2 regions of the Methylobacterium sp. 37f genome follow, and region 1 is predicted to be linked to the other one. Evidence: predicted binding sites of a transcription regulator. Region 1 holds the regulator's gene; the other holds the start of a gene.
What was found. The regulator HrcA, encoded in region 1, represses chaperone genes, less so after heat shock. The targets are predictions, from matches to a motif close to GTTAGCACTCNCNNNNNGNGAGTGCTAAC.

Region 1 (3,413 bases):
GCCGATTTCAGAAGCTGGCTGGTGTCATCCCCCTCGGGGAAGAAGACGGGCGCGAAGTAGAGGGCGAAGAAGGCGTAACAATAGAAATCGAACCACTCGACGAGGTTGCCCGACGAGGAGGCGACGATCGCCTTGATTCTGCGGCGGCTATCCGCCGCTTCGTCCGCCCTGTGCGTGAGTGTCCCCGGCCCACCTGTCATCCGTCTCGTCCCTGTGCTCTCGGCGTCGCCGGTCAGCGGCGTCTTTGGCGCGGACGTTACTCTGTGAGGCTGGTTTCACAAGCCCGCTCAGCGGGTTGGCGTACACCGACAAGATCAACGGTAAACTTGGCTGTGGAAGACCGATCGCTAAGCTTACGCAGCTCGTACAAAATGCCCGCGCGGCAAACGTCGTAAGATCAGATCAAGAAAAGGCGGAACGGTCTTTCGTAGAACTTCGTTGCGGAGGGCGACGGCACGGGACGGTGCTTCCCACAACGAGACTGGAAACGACCCCATGAGCAAGCTCTTCCGGAGCACGGTAGCGGCAACGGCCCTTCTTCTCGGCGCAACGACGGCGTTCGCGCAGGCCGGCCCGGGTGGTGGCGCGGGCGGTAGTGCCGCCGGCGGTGCAGGTGGTGGCGCCGGCATGGGCGCGGGTGGTGGCGCCGGAGGCGCGGGCATGGGAGCCGGCGGCGCGGGCGGCGGCGGGATGCGCGGCGGGGCTGGTGGCGCTGAAACCGGGGCTGGCACCGGATCGCGCGGCGAGGCCGGTGGAGCCGGGGCGCGCGGGGCCGAGGGCGGTGCGGGTCCGCGCGGCGGCGAGCGCCCGGGACAGGCAACCGGCGAACGGGGCGGCCGCGAGACGGGTGGCGCTGCAACGCGGGACGGCACCGCCGAACGTGACGGCCGGGCAGACCGGGACGTGAAGGGTGATCGCGATGGCCGGGCGGATCGTGACGGCAAGGCGGAGCGTGACGGCCGGGCGGATCGTGACGGCAAGGCGGAGCGTGATGGCCGGGCCAACCGCGATGGAAAAGCCGATCGTGATGGCCGGGCCGACCGGGACGACCGTGGCGGACGGGACGGTCGGACGGATCGCGACGACAGGGGTGATCGGGGAGCGGTGCGCGGAGCCTATGGCCGTCTCGCGGCCCCGCAGCGCACGGAGTTCCGTCAGAGCGTGATCCGCCGTGGAGTTCCGCGTCTGGCCGCCGGCGTGTTCGCTCTCAGCGTCGGCACGGCCATCGCCCGCAGCTACACCCTCTACGACCTACCGCCGGACATCGTCCGGATCGCGCCCGAATACGAGGATTACCGCTACGTGCTGGTCGGCGACGACATCGTCATCGTCGATCCCGACACCTACGAGATCGTCGACGTGATCCGCGGCTGATTGTCGGTCGCACGCAATGCGGAGGCGGAGCTTCGCCTCCGCCTCTCACGGGTATCGCTCAGCGCTTGCGATCCAGCAGCCCGGAGACCACCCGGGCGGTGTAATCGACCATCGGCACGATGCGGGCGTAGTTCAGCCGCGTCGGACCGATGACCCCGACGACGCCGACGATCTTCTGCGAGCCGTCGCGGAACGGCGCCGCGATCATCGACGATCCGGACAGGGAGAACAGCTTGTTCTCCGAGCCGATGAAGATGCGCACGCCCTCGCCGCCCTCGGCGCGCGACAGCAATTCGATCACATCCTTCTGGGTCTCGAGGTCGTCGAAAAGCAGACGGATACGCTCGAGATCCTCTGCGGCGCGCAGGTCGTCGAGGAGGTTCGACTGTCCGCGCACGATCAGCTGGCGGGCATCCGAAGGGCCGACGCTGACGGCGAGACCGGCATCGACCAGCCGCTCGGTGATGGCGTCGAGTTCGCGCTTCATCACCTGGCGGCCGGATTCGATCTCGGCCCGCAGCGACCCGAGCGTCCGTCCCTGCAGGCGGGCGTTCAGGTAATTCGAGGCCTCCTGCAGGGCGCTGGCGGGCAGGCCGGGCGGCAGGTCGAGCAGGCGGTTCTCCACCGAGCCGTCGTCGGAGACCAGGACCACGAGAGCGCGGGTCGGGTCGAGACGCACGAACTCGATGTGCTTCAGATGCACGTTGGTCTTGGTGGTCAGCACCACTCCGGCCCCGCGGGAGACGCCGGAGAGCAGCATCGAGGCTTCGGCCAGCGCCGAATCGAAGGTGTGGCCGGACGCGGCCGCGCGCATCTGGGTCTCGATCCGCTCCTGTTCCTCGCGCCCGACATCGCCGACCTCCAGCATGGCGTCGACGAAGAAGCGCAGGCCCTGCTCGGTCGGCAGCCGCCCGGCCGAAGCGTGGGGCGCGAAGATCAGGCCGGAATGCTCGAGATCCGCCATGACGTTGCGGATCGAGGCGGGCGAGAGGGACATCGGCAGGATGCGCGCGAGGTTGCGCGAGCCGACGGGTTCACCGGTGGTGAGATAACTTTCGACGATCTGACGGAAGATCTCGCGCGAGCGCTCGTTCAGCGCGCTGAGAACCTGCATCTGCTGCACGGTCGAAAAGGGGCGGGCGGGCTCGGTCACGATCCATTCCTGAGACGGGGAGTGTGACGTCCTCCACGGGTTAATACAATCCACCGCGCCGTCGCCAGGGCGGCCTCGGGCCGGAAAGGCGGCGCCGCGCCTTCACGAACGCGCGGCGCTGACAACGCACCGCTTCCAAACGCACCGCGGCACCGAAACGATACGCCCGGCCTTTCCCACGCCGTTTGCCTCATGAGAAGCAAGACCGCGCCGCTGCCCAAAGAAACAGCTTGGCCATTTGCGACGATCCGGCCGGGTCGTGCGTTGCCGTATCCCGCGATTTGCCGGGCCTATCGTTCTCCGGCTCGCTCGCCCATCGCGATCTGCATGGGTGCGTCGTCGGTGAACACCCGCCGGCGAATCGCTCAAGCCGAAGCCACCAGGAGGCAGAGACCCATGAGACACTCAGCTCGATCCGGCCTGATCAAGTCGTTCGCCATCGTTCTCGCGATGGTCGGCGCCATGCTGTTCGGCGCACCCCAGGGTGCCCAGGCCGCCCCCGCCATGGTGTCCACCGAAGTCGCCGCTCCGGCCGTCGGCCTCACCCAGGTGCAGTATGGCGGCCATTGGCGTCATCATCGCCGCGGCTTCCGGCACCACCACCATCGCGGCCGCCACTTCGGCCATCACCATCGCCGCCATTTCGGCCATCATTACGGTCACCGCCGCGGCCATCACTTCGGTCACCACCGCTACCGCTACTGAGCGCATTCGTGCCACGGGTCGCCCTTTGGGGTGGCCCTCTTCGGCCATGGGCCGCCCTTCGGGGCGGCCCTCTTCGTATAGGCCATCCCCCGTCCGCCGGCAGGCCTCGCGTAACAGCCTCGCTTGCAGGCCCGGACCCGGACCCGTAAAGCCCGCTCCCAACCCTGATTCTGGAAGGAGA
Region 2 (3,413 bases), on a different contig from region 1:
CTGCTCCTCCACCCGGACGGCTAGTTGAAACAACAGTAGGTCGAGGGCAGTGCCGAGGGTACCGATACTCCGGGTGGTGACATCGGCAGCCAATGCAAAGTAGCCGGCTTCGGCAAGACCCGCATGGGCCGCGATGCTACCCCGATTGAGAAATGGAAGGAGCTGATAGATCGCATTCGCGGCAATCAGCGGCAGACCATAGGCGACGAAGAGCCGCCAAGTCTCCCGGACGCGGGCCTGCAGGCGCGGCACGACCGGGTCGCGCATCGGACCGTAGAGAAGCAGGACAGCAACGGCCTGGCTGATACCGGCCGCCACCAGAACCCAGACCGGTTGCGGAAAGTACCAGGCGGCCCCCGCCATCAGAACGAAGGCGAGGGCATTCTTGACCGCGACGAGGTTGAAGTAGAGCGCACCGTCAAAGCGCGCGCGGACGAGCGCGGCATGATAGTCGAAAACCCCGATGCCCAGCGCGGCCACCGCAGCACCGGCCGTGATCGCGAAATGGCTGTCCGCACCCGGCTGAAGCGAGACGCCGAACACGGCACAGAGCAAAGCCGCAGCGAACAGGGCCAGCGCCAGAAACGCGTAGGCATGGTCGAGCCCGTGGCGGATCCAAGGCTCATCGACGCGCACCCGAACGGAATAGAAGCGCGTCGCCGACAGGCGAAGCCATTCGAACAGGATGGTGTTTGCGACGATCGCACCGGCGGTCGCCAAAGCGAACAGGCCGAAATCGGCGGGCCCGAGCAGCTTGGCGATCAGGAGCCCGAGGACGAAGTTCAGACCTGCATTGAGGACGAAGGCAGCGATCACGGCCATGGCGCGGACACTTCATCCTCGAAGGCTGCTTGGACGGGCAGCGATGCAACCGGGTTGGTTTCGCACGCGCGACCGAACAATTCGTCACGCCCTCAGATCCAGCCCCGAATCCGAAAGAAAACGACCGGAATGATGGCGCTGAGCGCGATCAGGGTCAGGCCGTAAGGATAGCCGTAGAGCCAGTCGAGTTCCGGCATGTGCTTGAAGTTCATGCCGTACATCGAGGCGATCAGCGTCGGCGGGATACCCACCACGGAAGCCACGGTGAGAACCCGGAAGGTGTTGTTCTGCTCGATGCTGATGAGGCCCAGCGTGGCGTCGAGGAGGAACTGCACGTTCTCCGACAGGCGAATTTCGAACTCGTCGAGGGAGGCGATGTCCCGGCGCATCGCCTCGAATCTCGGCACCTGCTCCTCCCCGAGGATATGCTCGCATTCGTTTGCGACGAACGGCACGATCCGCTCCAGTCCGAGGAGACTGGAGCGGATCTTCCCGAGCGCCTTTCCGCGTCGACCGATGCCGCGCAGGATACGGCGAAGGGCCAGGTCGCGCCGGCGGGGGTTCTGGTGCGGGACCCTGATGTCCCCGGTGGCGGCGCTGCTGCGGACATCGAAATCGAAGATCCGCGTCGAGAGGGCGTCGAGGTCCGCGCCCATGTCCTCGAGGGCGTCTGCGAGACTGTCGACCAGTTCCTCCACCAGCAGAAGGAAGATCTCCGTGCTGGTGGTGCCCGGTCCGTCTCCGGCATCGATCCGCCTCTTGACCTCCGCGAAGGCCCGCAGATCGTGGAAGCGGACGGTGAGCAGGCGATCCTTCGTCAGGACGAAGCCGAGGGGTTTGAGCTGAGAATCCAGTTTGTCGAAGGTGATCATCGGCGTGGAGAGCGTGAAACCGCTCTTCATCCGGCGCAGACGGCTCGAATTCTCGACCTCGCTCAGCGCTTTGCGCGACGGTACGCTGATGCCGGTGGCAAGTTGGACCCGCTCTGCCTCGGCACTGCTCGGATCCTTGAGGTCGATCCAGACGGCATGGGAGGGATAGGCGCTATCTGGCGCCGCAGGCTCGACCGCACCCTGCGGTCCATGAAGCTCGATCATCCGCGAAGGACTTTCCGTCGGGGTGTGAAATGAAGGAAGGATCCTGTCGTCGGAACGTCGTCGGACCCTGCGACAGTCTTGACTCGACGGAGCCACGCGCCTAACTCGGCGCCATCGTTAGCACTCACCTAGAGAGAGTGCTAACGGCCTGGGTTGAGCGCGCTGCCGCGCCGCATCAACGCCGTCCACGAATTTGAAGCAAGAGGGCAGCTCATGAAGTTCCGTCCGCTGCACGACCGTGTCGTCGTCCGCCGCATCGAAGGCGAAGAGAAGACCAAGGGGGGCATCATCATCCCCGATACCGCCAAGGAGAAGCCGCAAGAGGGCGAGATCGTCGCCGTCGGCCCCGGCGCCCGCGACGAGGCGGGCCGCATCAACGCGCTCGACGTCAAGGCCGGCGACCGCGTCCTGTTCGGCAAGTGGTCCGGCACCGAAGTCAAGATCGATGGTCAGGACCTCCTGATCATGAAGGAATCCGACATCATGGGCGTCGTCGCCTAAAGCGCGGCCCGCCTTCTTCCCTCGATCCTAGCTGAGTCCTTCGAGCGCGCTCTCGTTTCGAGCGCCTCAGGGCTCTCAACAACTTAAGGATTTGAACATGGCAGCAAAAGAAGTCCGTTTCGGCTCCGATGCCCGCGAGAAGATGCTCCGCGGCGTCGACATCCTCGCTGACGCCGTCAAGGTGACGCTCGGTCCCAAGGGCCGCAACGTCGTCATCGAGAAGTCCTTCGGCGCTCCGCGCATCACCAAGGACGGCGTCACCGTCGCCAAGGAGATCGAGCTCTCCGACAAGTTCGAGAACATGGGCGCCCAGATGGTGCGCGAAGTGGCCTCGAAGACCAACGACATCGCTGGCGACGGCACTACCACCGCCACCGTCCTGGCCCAGGCCATCGTCCGCGAAGGCGCCAAGTACGTCGCCGCCGGCATGAACCCGATGGACCTGAAGCGCGGCATCGACCTCGCCACCACCGCTGCCGTGAAGGACATCACGAGCCGCGCCAAGAAGGTCGCCTCGTCCGAGGAAGTCGCCCAGGTCGGCACCATCTCGGCCAATGGCGACAAGGAAATCGGCGAGATGATCGCCCACGCCATGCAGAAGGTCGGCAACGAGGGTGTCATCACCGTCGAGGAAGCCAAGACCGCCGAGACCGAGCTCGACGTCGTTGAGGGCATGCAGTTCGATCGCGGTTACCTTTCCCCGTACTTCATCACGAATGCGGAGAAGATGGTCGCCGAGCTCGAGGACCCCTACATCCTCATCCACGAGAAGAAGCTCTCGTCGCTCCAGGCGATGCTGCCGGTTCTCGAGGCCGTGGTGCAGACCGGCAAGCCGCTCGTCATCATCGCCGAGGACATCGAGGGTGAGGCGCTCGCCACGCTCGTCGTGAACAAGCTGCGCGGTGGCCTTAAGGTCGCGGCCGTCAAGGCTCCCGGCTTCGGCGATCGCCGCAAGGCCATGCTCGAGGACATCGCGATCCTGACCCAGGGTCA

Region 2: a site for HrcA is predicted at 2,036-2,064, ahead of groES (co-chaperone GroES). Genes of this name have one in related genera too.

The regions. Positions count from the first base shown of each region.
Region 1 covers NZ_JAGHKN010000001.1:118,979-122,391, reverse strand. Annotated here, with positions in the region: gene J7U37_RS00575 (MFS family transporter) at 1-200, opposite strand, end outside; gene J7U37_RS00570 (DUF1236 domain-containing protein) at 496-1,374, shown strand; gene hrcA (heat-inducible transcriptional repressor HrcA) at 1,433-2,488, opposite strand; gene J7U37_RS00560 (hypothetical protein) at 2,924-3,232, shown strand.
Region 2 covers NZ_JAGHKN010000033.1:11,284-14,696, forward strand. Annotated here, with positions in the region: gene J7U37_RS18945 (lipopolysaccharide biosynthesis protein) at 1-822, opposite strand, end outside; gene J7U37_RS18950 (magnesium transporter CorA family protein) at 915-1,919, opposite strand; gene groES (co-chaperone GroES) at 2,133-2,420, shown strand; gene groL (chaperonin GroEL) at 2,518-3,413, shown strand, end outside.